Regions from separate parts of the Pseudomonas sp. Teo4 genome, predicted to be linked through region 2. Evidence: predicted binding sites of a transcription regulator. Region 2 holds the regulator's gene; the other holds the start of a gene.
What was found. Region 2 encodes sigma-54, which starts transcription at its own class of promoters, with help from an activator protein. Its sites were predicted from a motif close to ANTGGCATNNANNTTGCTNT; they were not measured.
Positions count from the first base shown of each region.

Region 1: a site for sigma-54 is predicted at 6,243-6,262, ahead of glnA (glutamate--ammonia ligase). Genes of this name have one in related genera too.

Region 1 covers NZ_JAXCIL010000002.1:634,905-642,148, reverse strand. The annotation lists gene trmL (tRNA (uridine(34)/cytosine(34)/5-carboxymethylaminomethyluridine(34)-2'-O)-methyltransferase TrmL) at 1-292, opposite strand, end outside; gene PspTeo4_RS19240 (hypothetical protein) at 291-728, shown strand; gene ntrC (nitrogen regulation protein NR(I)) at 1,275-2,711, opposite strand; gene glnL (nitrogen regulation protein NR(II)) at 2,708-3,793, opposite strand; gene PspTeo4_RS19225 (chorismate mutase) at 4,049-4,591, opposite strand; gene glnA (glutamate--ammonia ligase) at 4,741-6,147, opposite strand; gene thiI (tRNA uracil 4-sulfurtransferase ThiI) at 6,605-7,244, shown strand, end outside.
Region 2 covers NZ_JAXCIL010000005.1:45,291-52,534, forward strand. The annotation lists gene PspTeo4_RS29055 (ATP-binding cassette domain-containing protein) at 1-273, opposite strand, end outside; gene PspTeo4_RS29060 (KpsF/GutQ family sugar-phosphate isomerase) at 521-1,495, shown strand; gene PspTeo4_RS29065 (HAD family hydrolase) at 1,510-2,034, shown strand; gene lptC (LPS export ABC transporter periplasmic protein LptC) at 2,043-2,615, shown strand; gene lptA (lipopolysaccharide transport periplasmic protein LptA) at 2,602-3,126, shown strand; gene lptB (LPS export ABC transporter ATP-binding protein) at 3,127-3,852, shown strand; gene PspTeo4_RS29085 (RNA polymerase factor sigma-54) at 4,025-5,518, shown strand; gene hpf (ribosome hibernation-promoting factor, HPF/YfiA family) at 5,597-5,905, shown strand; gene ptsN (PTS IIA-like nitrogen regulatory protein PtsN) at 5,918-6,382, shown strand; gene rapZ (RNase adapter RapZ) at 6,385-7,239, shown strand.

The DNA of each region.
Region 1 (7,244 bases), on a different contig from region 2:
GGAACGCATCGCCCGGCTGGTAGGCCACTTCGTGGAAGGGGTGCGAACCCTTGGTGGTGAAGGCGAACAAGCGCGGGTTGCCAAGGCTTTCCAGGCATCCGGCTAGGCTCTCGTGACGCTTGAGCGTGGCATACTCGTGGTAATCCAGCCCGGCCCGGCGCAGGCGCTTGTCATCGAGTTCGAAGCTGATGGGTTCGATCAGGTGCAGGTCGCAGCCGCTGTTGGCGCAGAGGCGAATGATATTGCCGGTATTTGGCGGAATTTCTGGTTGAAAAAGGATGACGTGAAACATGCACGGCTCCAAGCGTGAAGATGGCGAGCATTCTACCCCCGAACCGGACCTGCGTTCGAAAGGCTTCCCACGGGTGCTGCTCTCTTTGGCGATTGTCGGCCTGATGGTCGGCCTCATGATCGGCAAGCTGACCTCGCCTGACGAGCGTGTACTGGAACAGGTGGAGGTCGTGCAGGATGGCCTGGACCTTTGGTTCAACGAAGAACCCAAGCTCCACGGCGAGAATGTGGAAGGAACGGTCGCGGTGCTGTTCGAGGCGCAAGGCAAGGCACAGCGCGGACAATTGAGCCTGCAGGGCAAGCCGGTGGGCTGGCGTTTGCAGAAGAGTGAGGAAGGCTTGCTGTTGACCGTGGTGGCCGCGCGTCCCCTGCACGGCGAGTGGGCCGGTGCAGAGGACGCTGGACGTTGGCGTGTGCAGGTAAGGCTGCACGAATAAAAGAGGGGATGTCCCGGCCTGCCTGTACCGAGGTCCCCGAAGGGGTGGAGCTACGGCATGTAAAAGAGGGGATGTCTCGGCCTGCCTGTACCAAGGTCCCCGAAGGGTGGAGCTACTGCGTGTAAAAGAGGGGATGTCCCGGCCTGCCTGTACCGAGGTCCCCGAAGGGTGGAGCTACTGCATGTAAAAGAGGGGATGTCCCGGCCTGCCTGTACCAAGGTCCCCAAAACTGGAGCGACTGCGAATAAAAGAGGGGTTCACCCGGCCTGCCTGTACCGAGGCCCCCGAAACTGGAGATGTATTAGCTATTGCAGGGGGCGTGCCAGTTTTGAAAAACCCGGAAACATTGGCTTTCAGGGCGATTTGGCCGGGTTTTGAGGGGATTTATGCCTTCGGGCGGTGCGTCGGGCACAGGATCGGTGCATGGCGGCGAGAGTTGGGGCGTATTGCAAAAGCATTCGCGGGTAAACCCGCTTCCACAGGGTTCGGTGTGATCCCTGTGGGAGCGGGTTTACCCGCGAAAAAGTCAGCGCAGGCTGTCAGGCATCAATGCTCGTCGGCGTCTTCATCATCCCCGCCAGCCACATTCATCCCCAGCTCCTTGATCTTGCGAGTCAGGGTGTTACGGCCCCAGCCCAGCAACACGGCTGCGTCGCGACGACGACCAGCAGTGTGCTTCAGTGCGGTCTCGATCATGATGCGTTCAAAGCTGGGCACTGCGCTGTCGAGCAGGTTGGACTGCCCGCGTGCCAGGGCCTGGTCGGCCCACTGGCGCAGGGCCTGCTCCCAGTTGGTTACCGGTGCGGCGTCCTGAGGCAGGTTCAGCAGCTCTGGAGGCAGGTCGCCAATCAGCACCTCGCGGCTGGACGCCATCACCGTGATCCAGCGGCAGGTGTTCTCCAGCTGACGCACGTTGCCCGGCCACGGCAGGTTACGGATGAACTCTTCGGTTTCCGGCTTCAGCAGCTTGGGTTCGACCGCCAGTTCCTGTGCGGCGCGGCCAAGGAAGTGGCGGGCCAGGGCCGGAATATCTTCGCGCCGGTCTGCCAGGCGCGGGATATGAATGCGGATCACGTTCAAGCGGTGGAACAAGTCTTCGCGAAACTTGCCGGCCTGTACCAGGGATTCGAGGTTCTGGTGCGTAGCGGCGATGATGCGCACATCGACTTTCACTGGAATATGCCCGCCGACCCGATAGAACTCGCCATCGGCCAGTACTCGCAGCAGGCGGGTCTGTGTGTCGGCCGGCATGTCGCCGATTTCGTCGAGGAACAGCGTGCCGCCATCAGCCTGCTCGAAGCGACCGCGGCGCAGGTTGGCTGCTCCGGTGAACGCACCTTTTTCGTGGCCGAACAGCTCTGATTCCATCAGGTCTTTGGGGATGGCCGCCATGTTCAGCGCGATGAATGGCGACGCCGCACGTGGGCTGTGGCGGTGCAGGGCGTGAGCCACCAGTTCCTTGCCGGTACCGGACTCACCATTGATCAGCACGGTGATGTTGGAATGGCTCAGGCGGCCGATGGCGCGGAACACCTCCTGCATGGCCGGCGCTTCGCCGATGATTTCCGGTGTGCGTGCCAGGCTTTGTGGAACATCCAGGCCTTGCTGCTCTTGCGCATGTTGATTGGCCCGCTTGACCAGCGACACGGCCTCGTCCACGTCGAACGGCTTGGGCAGGTACTCGAAGGCGCCGCCTTGGTACGAAGCCACGGCGCTGTCCAGGTCGGAGTGGGCGGTCATGATGATGACCGGCAAGCGTGGGTGCTGCTCGCGGATCTGAGCCAGCAGGTCCAGGCCGCTGGTGCCCGGCATGCGGATGTCGGAGATGATCACATCCGGTTGCTGGCGGGCCAGCCTGCCCATCACGCCGTCAGCGCTGTCGAAGCTCTGGGTGGCCATGCCTTCTTGCTGTAGGGCTTTTTCCAGTACCCAGCGGATGGAACGGTCATCATCGACGATCCATACGGTTTCACTTCGGCTCATGAGGCGTTGGCTCCTTGTTCCAGGGGCAGGAAGATCGAAAACGCGGTGTGGCCGGCATGGCTCTCGCATTCGATCAAGCCCTGGTGCTGACTGATGATGTTCTGGGTGATGGCCAGGCCCAGCCCGGTACCGTCCGGACGTCCACTGACCATGGGATAGAAGAGGGTGTCCTGCAGTTCCGACGGAATTCCCGGGCCGTTGTCGATGATTTCGACGCGGGCCACCAGGCGATGACGCACATGGCCGATGGTGAACTGGCGTACTGCGCGGCTGCGCAGGGTGATACGGCCGAGGCGCAGTTCGTTTTGCGAGCTGATCGCCTGCATGGCATTGCGCACGATGTTGAGTACGGCCTGGATCATCTGTTCGCGGTCGATCAGCACGTCCGGCAGGCTAGGGTCGTAATCGCGCACCAAAGTGATGCAACCCTGGCTTTCGGCATCCACCAGGCTACAGACCCGCTCCAATACTTCATGGATGTTGGTCATGGCCAGTGACGGCAGCTTGTTCGAGCCGAGCATGCGGTCGACCAGATTGCGCAATCGGTCGGCCTCTTCAATGATCACATTGGTGTAGTCGCGCAGGCCATCGTCGGGCAGTTCGCGGGACAGCAGCTGCGCCGCGCCACGGATGCCACCCAGCGGGTTCTTTATTTCATGGGCCAGGCCGCGCACCAGCATCTTGGTGGTTTCCTGCTTGCTCAGCTGGGCTTCTTCTTTGGTTATGCGCAGCAGTCGATCACGCGGGTGAACCTCCAGCAGCAGCAAGGTATTGCCCTGATGCAGGATCGGCGTGACGGCATAGTCGACCGTGATGGTCTGGCCGGTCAGCGACGTCAGTTGCGCTTCGCGCTTGGTAAACGGGTGTGCCTGTTCCACGGCCTGGCGCAGCGAGTTGAGCGCTTCGGTCGATTCGGTGAACAACTCGCTGATGAACTGCCCGTGGCTGCGCTGACCACTCACGGCCAAGAGCATCTCGGCGGCCGGGTTCATGTATTCCAGGCGTAGCTCCGAGTTGAGTAGGAGCGTGGCCGTGGTCAGGTTGTCCAGAAGCAGACGGTGCTGTGCATCGCTGATGGTCATAAGGCGTCGTTGACCTCTTTTGGCGCTTGCATACCCCCAGCCGTGCCAGGGGCGGGTGCGCTATGGATCCGCTGATGCCAGGAAAATGCAAGAAACAAACCAAGGCTCCGAAAAGAAGCGGTATTTCGTGACAAAGACCTGAAATTGCGCCTATTCGGATCAGAATATGCTGGTTTAACGTTTCAAATGACCTTTTTTGGGCTGCAGCGTGGGGCGCTGATAACTCTTATGCACCAATATAGAGCATTGCGCTGTTCAGTGTTCCTTGCACAGCTGTGCGGTGGCTCGAACCAGCGCCATGTGGCGTAGCGGATCATTGGTGCGTTGTTCCAGTGCTCTGGCCAGCTGCTTCGGGCAATCATCCTTGGCAAGACGGTCAACACGGCGTAGCTCGAACAGCAGGTTCGCTTGAAGCTTGTCCAGGCGTGGGCGAATTTCGTGAGCAAGGTCGCGGGATTCAGTGGGGGGCCTGCTGCCCAAGGTGTTCCAGCGATCCATGAGCGTGTATTGAACGAGCTTGTTGGCCTCTATCTGGTCGCTGAAGAACGCGGCGGCTCGGTCCGGGGTGAGGGCGTAGTCGGGTGCGTGCTTGCGGACTTCAGACAACACTTGCCGTTCACGCTCGGGGGCTTCGACCGGCAGCTTGTGATCCCATTTGTGCACGGCGACCGAAACCGCCAGGTCCAGGCGTTGTTCGATGGTCGCGAGTAGCGGGTGGAAATCGGGTTGTGGGGGCGAAGTTGCGCTGCAGCCGACAATGACGAAGGTGAGGCATGTGATGGTAGGTGCAAGGCGCATGGCGATCTCCTGGTAAATGGAGACCTGAGTGTGGCCAGCCTGCGGGTCTTCGCTTGTAGGAAGCGCCTGATAATTCTGTCCGCAAACAGAAACGGCCTTCGTATGAAGGCCGTTTCTGGTGATTTTATCAGCGCAACGCGCCGACTAAATCAGACGCTGTAGTACAGGTCGTATTCCAGCGGGTGAACGAAGGTACGGACCTTGATCTCTTCTTCCGACTTCAGCTCGATGTAGGCATCGATGAAGTCGTCGGAGAACACGCCGCCCTTGGTCAGGAACGCACGGCCTTTGTCCAGCTCTTCCAGGGCCTCTTTCAGGCTGCCGCAAACCTGCGGGATTTCCTTGGCCTCTTCAGGCGGCAGGTCGTACAGGTTCTTGTCGGCGGCATCGCCTGGGTGGATCTTGTTCTGGATACCGTCCAGGCCGGCCATCAGCAGTGCGGCGAAGCACAGGTACGGGTTGGCAGCCGGGTCCGGGAAGCGCGCTTCGATACGGCGGGCTTTCGGGCTGGAAACGTAAGGAATACGGATCGAGGCCGAACGGTTACGGGCCGAGTAGGCCAGCATGACCGGAGCTTCGAAGCCTGGAACCAGACGCTTGTAGGAGTTGGTAGCCGGGTTGGTGAAGCCGTTCAGGGCCTTACCGTGCTTGATGATACCGCCGATGAAGTACAGGGCGGTGTCGGACAGGCCGGCATAGCCTTCACCGGAGAAGGTGTTCTTGCCGTCTTTGGAGATCGACATGTGAACGTGCATGCCCGAGCCGTTGTCGCCGTACAGTGGCTTCGGCATGAAGGTAGCGGTCTTGCCGTAAGCATCGGCAACGTTGTGCACGCAGTACTTCAGGGTCTGAACTTCGTCAGCCTTGGTTACCAGGGTGTTGAAGCGCACACCGATTTCGTTCTGGCCAGCGGTGGCCACTTCGTGGTGGTGAACTTCGACGACCAGGCCCATTTCTTCCATGGCGTTGCACATGGCAGTACGGATTTCGTGGTCGTGGTCGCATGGTGGAACCGGGAAGTAGCCGCCTTTGACAGCAGGACGGTGGCCCTTGTTGCCGCCTTCGACGTCCTGATCGGTCATCCAGGAGCCTTGCTCGGAGTAGATCTTGAACATCGAGCCCGAGATGTCGGACTTGAACTTCACTTGGTCGAAGATGAAGAACTCAGGCTCCGGGCCTACCAGAACGGTGTCACCGATACCGGTGGATTTCAGGAACTCTTCAGCACGCTTGGCGATTGCGCGTGGGTCGCGGTCGTAGCCTTGCATGGTGGACGGTTCGATCACGTCGCAGACCAGGATCAGGGTCGGCTCTTCGGTGAACGGGTCCAGGACGGCGGAGGAGTCGTCCGGCAGCAGGATCATGTCGGAAGCTTCGATGCCTTTCCAGCCTTCGATCGACGAGCCGTCGAACATTTTGCCAGCTTCGAAGAAGTCGTCATCCAGCGCGTCGCGAGCGGGCATGGTGACGTGGTGCTGTTTGCCTTTGGTGTCCGTGAAACGCAGATCAATCCACTTGACGTCATGATCTTTGATGAGTTGAACCGACTTCGACATGTTGTCCTCCGGATGGTCTAGGGCGCTTAGCCGCTGCCCTGGAAAAAGGGTGTCGCCGGGCGCGCATAGTCGGCCAAGCTTACCTGCCTCACAAGAGAGCAAATTGCATGCCAGTGCCCAAAAATGGCGAGAGCGGGATAAAAGGGGGCGTTTAGGGGCATCTGGCGGCGGTTCGCGGAAGAAAAATGCACCCTTAAGATGCGAGTTTCGTCTTGTGCGCACCAATAGTGTGCATGTTTGGACGGGCGTGCATCCTTTGGGGGCCTCATCGCCGGCAAGCTGGCTCCCACAGCTGTGGTGCCCTCGATATCCCTGTAGGAGCCGGCTTGCCGGCGATGAGGCCGGTGCAGCCAAGCTAATTCCAACCTTCTGTACAAAAGTTGGTCAAATCCTGAGCAATTTCCGCTATAATTCGCGCCCCTCATTTTCGGCAGGCCCTGCGCGCGCTGTTAACCCAATGAAACTTATCGTCAAAGTCTTCCCAGAGATCACCATCAAGAGCCGGCCGGTGCGCAAGCGCTTCATCCGCCAGCTCGGCAAGAACATCCGTGTCGTGCTCAAGGACCTCGATCCTGAGCTCGCGGTCGATGGTGTCTGGGACAATCTCGAAGTGGTCACCCGCGTCGAGGACGAGAAGGTCCAGCGCGAGATGATCGAGCGCCTCACCTGCACGCCGGGTATCACCCACTTCCTGCAGGTCGAGGAGTACCCGCTGGGTGACTTCGACGATATCGTCGCCAAGTGCAAGCACCACTTCGGCCATCTGCTGGCCGGCAAGCGCTTCGCCGTGCGCTGCAAGCGTGGTGGCCACCACGACTTCACTTCCATGGACGTCGACCGCTACGTCGGCAGCCAGCTGCGTCAGCAGTGTGGCGCCACCGGTATCGACCTGAAGACCCCGGAAGTGCTGGTGCGCATCGAAATCCGCGATCAGCGCCTGTATGTCATCCACAACCAGCACAACGGCATTGGCGGCTACCCGCTCGGCGCTTTGGAACAGACCCTGGTGCTGATGTCCGGTGGCTTCGACTCCACCGTGGCGGCCTATCAGATGATGCGCCGCGGCCTGATGACCCACTTCTGCTTCTTCAACCTCG
Region 2 (7,244 bases):
GAACAGCACCCCCATTTGCTTGCGTGCGTCGAACAGGTCGCTTCGGGACAGGGTCGGCAGGTTCTGCCCGGCCACCCAGACTTCGCCGCTGGCTGGACGCAGTTGCGCCCCCATCAGACGCAGCAACGTGGTCTTGCCGCAACCCGATGGCCCCATGATGCCGGTGACCTTGCCGCGCGGGATGCGTATGTCGACATTGCTGAAAATGCTGCGCGAACCGCGCTTGAAGGTGACTCCCTTCAACTCGACCGCGTAGGCGCTATCCACACTCATCTAGACTCCTTGCTAGTGCAGCCTCGTCCTAGTGGACGCCGGCCCTCATCTTGAAGGCACACACGCCCCTGGCGGGCCGAATAGCAGGGAACTATATCACCGCTGACAGTGCCGCCCCAAGGCCATGCATGGAGTCGTTCAGCCCAGGGACAGACTTTCATGACATTTGATAGGACAATCGAAAGGGTGAGGGTTTCTTCTATTGCGGCTATAATCGCCGCCTTTTCATCAGGCATTGCTTTCCGACATGAGCCAATCCAGCGAGCTGATCCAATCCGCCCAGCGTACCCTGCGCCTTGAACTCGAGGCCGTCCAGAGCCTGATGGCCCGCATCGACGCTAGCTTCGTCAAGGCGTGCGAGCTGATTCTGGCGAGCAAGGGCCGGGTCGTCGTGGTCGGCATGGGCAAGTCGGGGCACATCGGCAACAAGATCGCCGCGACCCTGGCCAGCACCGGCACGACGGCGTTTTTCGTGCATCCGGCCGAAGCCAGCCATGGCGACATGGGCATGATCACCCGCGACGACGTCATTCTTGCCCTGTCCAATTCCGGCAGCACCGCTGAAATCGTCACCCTGCTGCCGCTGATCAAGCGCCTGGGCATCCAGATGATCAGCCTCACCGGCAACCCGGACTCGCCGCTAGCGCAGGCTGCGGAGGTCAACCTCGACGCCAGCGTCGCTCAAGAGGCCTGCCCGCTGAACCTGGCACCCACCTCCTCCACCACCGCCGCACTGGTGCTGGGCGACGCCCTGGCCATCGCGCTGCTCGAGGCCCGCGGGTTCACCGCCGAAGACTTCGCCTTCTCGCACCCCGGTGGCGCCCTTGGCCGCCGTCTGCTGCTGAAGGTCGAGAACGTCATGCACTCGGGCGATGAACTGCCGCAGGTGCAACGTGGCACCCTGCTCAAGGACGCGCTGCTGGAAATGTCGCGCAAAGGCTTGGGCATGACCGTTGTTCTCGAACAGGACGGCACGCTGGCCGGGATATTCACCGACGGCGACCTGCGCCGCAGCCTGGACCGCAACATCGACGTGCACAGCACCCTGATCGACGAAGTGATGACCGTGCACGGCAAGACCGCTCGCGCCGAAATGCTGGCCGCCGAAGCCCTGAAGATCATGGAAGACCACAAGATCAGCGCACTGGTGGTAGTCGACCAGAACGACCGCCCGACTGGCGCCCTGAACATGCACGACCTGCTGCGCGCCGGGGTCATGTAAGGAGAGCAATGGACATGAACCACGACCTGATGCAACGCGGCAAGGCCATCAAGCTGGCCGTCTTCGACGTCGACGGTGTCCTCACCGACGGCCGCCTGTACTTCCTCGAAGACGGCAGCGAATTCAAGACCTTCAACACCCTGGACGGCCAAGGCATCAAGATGCTCATGGCCTCCGGCGTGACCACGGCGATCATCAGCGGGCGCAAGACCCCGGTGGTCGAGCGCCGGGCCAAGAACCTGGGCATCCCGCACCTGTTCCAAGGCAGGGAAGACAAACTGGTGGTTCTGGACGGCCTGCTCGCCGAACTGGGCCTAAGCTATGAACAAGTCGCCTATCTGGGTGACGACCTGCCCGACCTTCCGGTGATTCGCCGGGTCGGCCTGGGCATGGCGGTGGCCAGCGCCGCGCCGTTCGTTCGCCAGCACGCCCACGGCGTGACCCAGGCACGCGGCGGCGAAGGGGCTGCCCGCGAGTTCTGTGAACTGATCATGCAGGCCCAGGGCACCCTGGACGCTGCCAACGCCAATTACCTGTAAGGCCGCCCATGTTCAGCAAGAAAGCCCGCAATATTGCGCTGCTCGCGGTCATTGCCGCCCTGCTGGTGGCAATCGGCTACTGGAACGTCAGCCCGGAGAGCTTCCTCGACAAGCCGGCGGCTCAGGTGGACGAGAGCGCGATCGACTACTATGCGATCAATGCCCATAGCGTGCAGTTTCTGCCCGATGGCAAGCTGCAGTATGAGATGACCGCCGACAAGGTGGAGCACCTCACCGCCAGTGAAGTTACCCTGCTGACCAAACCCGACCTGCACATGTACCGCGGCACCGAGTACCCCTGGCATGTGCAAAGCGAGCGCGCCGAGGTCAACCCGGACGGCTCCGAGGTCGAACTGATCGACCAGGTTCGCGTTGCCCGTACCGACGAAAAGCAGCGCGAAATGATCATCACCAGCTCACGCATGACCGTGTTCCCGCAGAAGCAATATGCGCAGACCGAGCAAGCCGTTAGAATCGACGGCGCCGGTGGCACGACTACGGGCAAAGGAATGAAAGCGTATTTGAAAGAAGGCAAGATGGACTTGCTCTCTAACGTAAGAGGACAGTATGAGGCTCGTTAAAACCCTCCCCCTTTTGCTCAGCCTGAGCGCAGCACTGGGAAGCGCGAGCGCCTTCGCCCTGCCGAACGACCGTGACCAGCCGATCCGCATCCAGGCCGACAATGCTCACCTGGACGACAAGCAAGGTGTGGCCACCTACACCGGCGATGTGATCATCACCCAAGGTTCGATGATGATCAAAGGCAACACCGTGACCATCACTCGCGCCCAGTCAGGCGACATCGACGTGGTGACCTCGGTGGGCAACCTGGCCTACTTCGAGCAGCAGCAGAGCGCCGCCAAGCCCGATAAAATGAAAGGCTGGGCCGTGACCATCCAGTACCAGGCGCAGAAGGACATGGTGATCCTCACCGACCGCGCCAAGGTCGAGAACGAAGGCAACACCACCGAAGGCGAGAAGATCGTCTACAACACCAAGACCCAGGTTGCGACCGCGGGCCGTGGTGGCAACGTGACTGCACCGCGTCAGCGTATCGACATGGTGATCCAGCCGAAGAAGAAGGCCGAGTAAATGGCAACCCTCAAAGCCCAGCATCTGGCCAAGAGCTACAAGGGTCGGCAAGTCGTGCGCGACGTCAGCCTGTCGATCGACAGCGGCCAGATCGTCGGCCTGCTCGGCCCCAACGGCGCCGGCAAGACCACCTGCTTCTACATGATCGTAGGCCTGGTCCAGGCCGATCAGGGCCGCGTGCGCATCGACAACCTCGATGTCAGCCACCAACCGATGCACGGTCGCGCCCGTGCCGGTATCGGCTACCTGCCCCAGGAAGCCTCGATCTTCCGCAAGCTGTCGGTGGCCGACAACATCATGGCGATTCTCGAGACCCGCAAGGACCTCGACCGCGATGGCCGCCGCAAGGAGCTGGAAAGCCTGCTGCAGGAGTTCCACATCAGCCACATCCGCGACAACCTCGGCATGAGCCTGTCCGGTGGTGAGCGACGCCGCGTCGAGATCGCCCGGGCACTGGCAACCGCACCGAAGTTCATCCTGCTGGACGAGCCGTTCGCCGGTGTCGACCCGATTTCCGTGGGCGACATCAAGCAGATCATCCACCACCTCAAGGCCAAGGGCATCGGTGTTCTGATCACCGACCACAACGTCCGCGAGACCCTGGATATCTGCGAAACCGCTTACATCGTCAATGATGGTCAACTGATCGCCGAGGGCGATGCCGAGACCATCCTGGCCAACGATCTGGTCAAAGAGGTTTACCTGGGTCACGAGTTCCGGCTCTGACCTCGGCGCGCCTGGAGCACTGGCAATAGCGCCTCAACGAGGCTTAAGTTGTTACAGCGCTCTAGGCAAACGCTACAATTTAAGGCATAAAACTTGCTTGATTTGGCGCCCCGGCGCCCTCGTGTAGTGGATGGCGCATGCGCGCCGGCGAACAAGGTATTTAGCCCCTGCCATGAAACCATCGCTCGTCCTAAAAATGGGCCAGCAACTGACGATGACACCGCAGTTGCAACAGGCCATCCGCCTGCTCCAGCTTTCTACCCTGGACCTCCAACAGGAAATCCAGGAAGCGCTGGAGTCCAATCCGATGCTCGAACGTCAGGAAGACGGCGACGACTTCGACAACAGCGACCCGATGGCGGACAACGCCGAGAACAAGCCGGCCGCCGAAGTTCAGGACAACAGTTTCCAGGAAAGCACGCCCAGTGCCGAGAACCTGGAGGACGGTGAGTGGAACGAGCGCATTCCCAACGAGCTTCCAGTCGACACGGCCTGGGAAGACATCTACCAGACCAGCGCCAGCAGCCTGCCCAGCAACGATGATGACGAGTGGGACTTCACCACCCGCACATCCGCAGGCGAGAGCCTGCAGAGCCACCTGCTGTGGCAACTGAACCTGGCACCGATGTCGGACACCGACCGCCTGATCGCCGTCACCCTGATCGACAGCATCAACGACCAGGGCTACCTGGAAGACACCCTCGAAGAAATCTGCGAGGGCTTCGACCCAGAGCTGGACATCGAACTCGACGAGGTCGAAGCCGTCCTGCATCGCATCCAGCAGTTCGAGCCCGCCGGGGTCGGCGCACGCAATCTTGGCGAGTGCTTGCTGCTGCAACTGCGCCAACTGCCCGCCAGCACACCGTGGATGACCGAAGCCAAACGCTTGGTGGTCGACTTCATCGACCTGCTCGGCAGCCGCGACTACAGCCAGTTGATGCGCCGCATGAAGCTCAAGGAAGACGAGCTGCGCCAGGTCATCGAACTGGTGCAGAGCCTCAACCCGCGCCCAGGCTCGCAGATCGAATCCAGCGAACCGGAATACGTGGTGCCCGACGTGATCGTGCGCAAGGACAGCGACCGCTGGCTGGTCGAGCTGAACCAGGAGGCGATCCCACGCCTGCGGGTCAATCCACAGTACGCCGGGTTTGTCCGCCGCGCCGACACCAGCGCCGACAACACCTTCATGCGCAATCAGCTGCAGGAGGCTCGCTGGTTCATCAAGAGCCTGCAAAGCCGCAACGAAACCCTGATGAAGGTCGCCACCCAGATCGTCGAGCACCAACGCGGCTTCCTCGACCACGGTGACGAAGCGATGAAGCCGTTGGTGCTGCACGACATCGCCGAAGCGGTAGGCATGCACGAGTCGACGATTTCCCGGGTCACCACCCAGAAATACATGCACACACCCCGTGGCATCTACGAACTGAAATACTTTTTCTCCAGCCACGTCAGCACCTCCGAAGGCGGAGAATGCTCGTCTACGGCGATCCGCGCGATCATCAAGAAACTGGTTGCGGCGGAAAATCAGAAAAAGCCATTGAGTGACAGCAAGATCGCTGGTTTACTGGAGGCACAAGGCATTCAGGTAGCCCGTCGCACCGTCGCCAAGTACCGCGAGTCCCTCGGCATCGCGCCGTCGAGCGAGCGCAAGCGACTGATGTAGCCCCTGAATGTGCCAAAGCGTTTGCGGGGCAGGTGCAATACCTGCCTCTTTATGCACGGGCAACAAAGGAGAAGCTGTATGCAAGTCAACATCAGTGGACACCATGTAGAAGTCACCTCCCCTCTGCGCGACTACGTAGAGCAAAAGCTTAAGCGCGTGGAGGGTCACTTCGACAAGATCACCAACGTGCAGGTCATCCTGAAAGTCGAGAAACTGCAACAGAAGGTCGAAGCGACCCTGCAGATTCCCGGTGGCGAAGTGGTAGCAAACGCGGAACACGAAGACATGTATGCAGCGATCGACGCCATGGCCGACAAGCTCGACCGCCAACTGAAAAAACACAAGGAAAAACAGCAAAGCCTGCTGCAAGGTGCAGCCGCACGCTGATCCCCCTCATCCATGATCCGACTTGAAACCATCCTGACCCCCGGCCGTTCCCTGGTGAACGTGCCGGGAGGCAGTAAAAAGCGCGCCCTGGAAAAGGTCGCCAACCTCATTGCCGAACAAGTGCCAGAGCTGGAGATGCAAGACGTCTTCGAAAAACTGATCGGCCGTGAAAAACTCGGCTCGACCGGTTTCGGCAACGGTATTGCCATCCCTCACTGCCGACTTGAAGGTTGCACTGCACCGGTTAGCGCACTGCTGCACCTGGATGCCCCTATCGATTACGACGCCATCGATGGCGCCCCGGTCGACCTGCTGTTCGTCCTGCTGGTCCCCGAAGCCGCCACTGATGCCCACCTAGAACTGCTGCGCCAGATCGCCAGCATGCTCGATCGCAAGGAGGTCCGCGATCGCCTGCGTTCCGCCGCCAGCAGCGAGGCCCTGTTCCAGGTTGTCCTGGACGCACAGAACGAGCACTGAACATGCGCCTGATCATCGTCAGCGGCCGGTCCGGCTCGGGCAAGAGTACCGCCCTTGATGTGCTGGAAGACAACGGCTACTACTGCATCGACAACCTCCCCGCCGGGCTGCTACCGCAGCTGGCGGAGAATGCGCTGATCAATACCGAGCTACAGCAGCCCAAGGTTGCCGTTTCCATCGACGCTCGAAACCTGCCGAGCCACCTGACGCGGTTTCCCGAACTGCTCGAAGAAGCCCGCGGCCGGCACATCCAGTGCGATGTACTGTTTCTGGACGCTGACGAAGAAACGCTGCTCAAACGCTTCTCCGAGACCCGGCGGCGCCATCCGCTGACCAACGCCAACCGTTCGCTGGCCGAAGCGATCCGTGTCGAAAGCGAGTTGCTGGGGCCGATTTCCGACCTGGCCGACCTCAAGATCGACACCACCAACCTCAACCTGTACCAGCTGCGCGACTCGATCAAGCTGCGCCTGCTGAACCAGCCTGAACCTGGCACAGCCTTTTTGGTCGAATCGTTCGGTTTCAAGCGAGGCATGCCGGTCGATGCCGACCTGGTGTTCGATGTCCGCTGCCTGCCCAACCCTTACTGGAAGCCAGAGCTGCGTGAACACTCCGGTCTCGACCAACCGGTAATCGATTATCTGGCCGCCCAGCCGGATGTCGAAGAGATGTTCAACGATATCTCCAGCTACCTGCTGAAATGGTTGCCCCGCTTTGCCGCCAGCAATCGCGCCTACGTCACCATTGCCATTGGTTGCACTGGCGGTCACCACCGTTCTGTGTACCTGACCGAGCGCCTCGGCCAGCTACTTCAGCAATCCCTGAAAAACGTCCAGGTCCGCCACCGCGACCTATAGCCCAC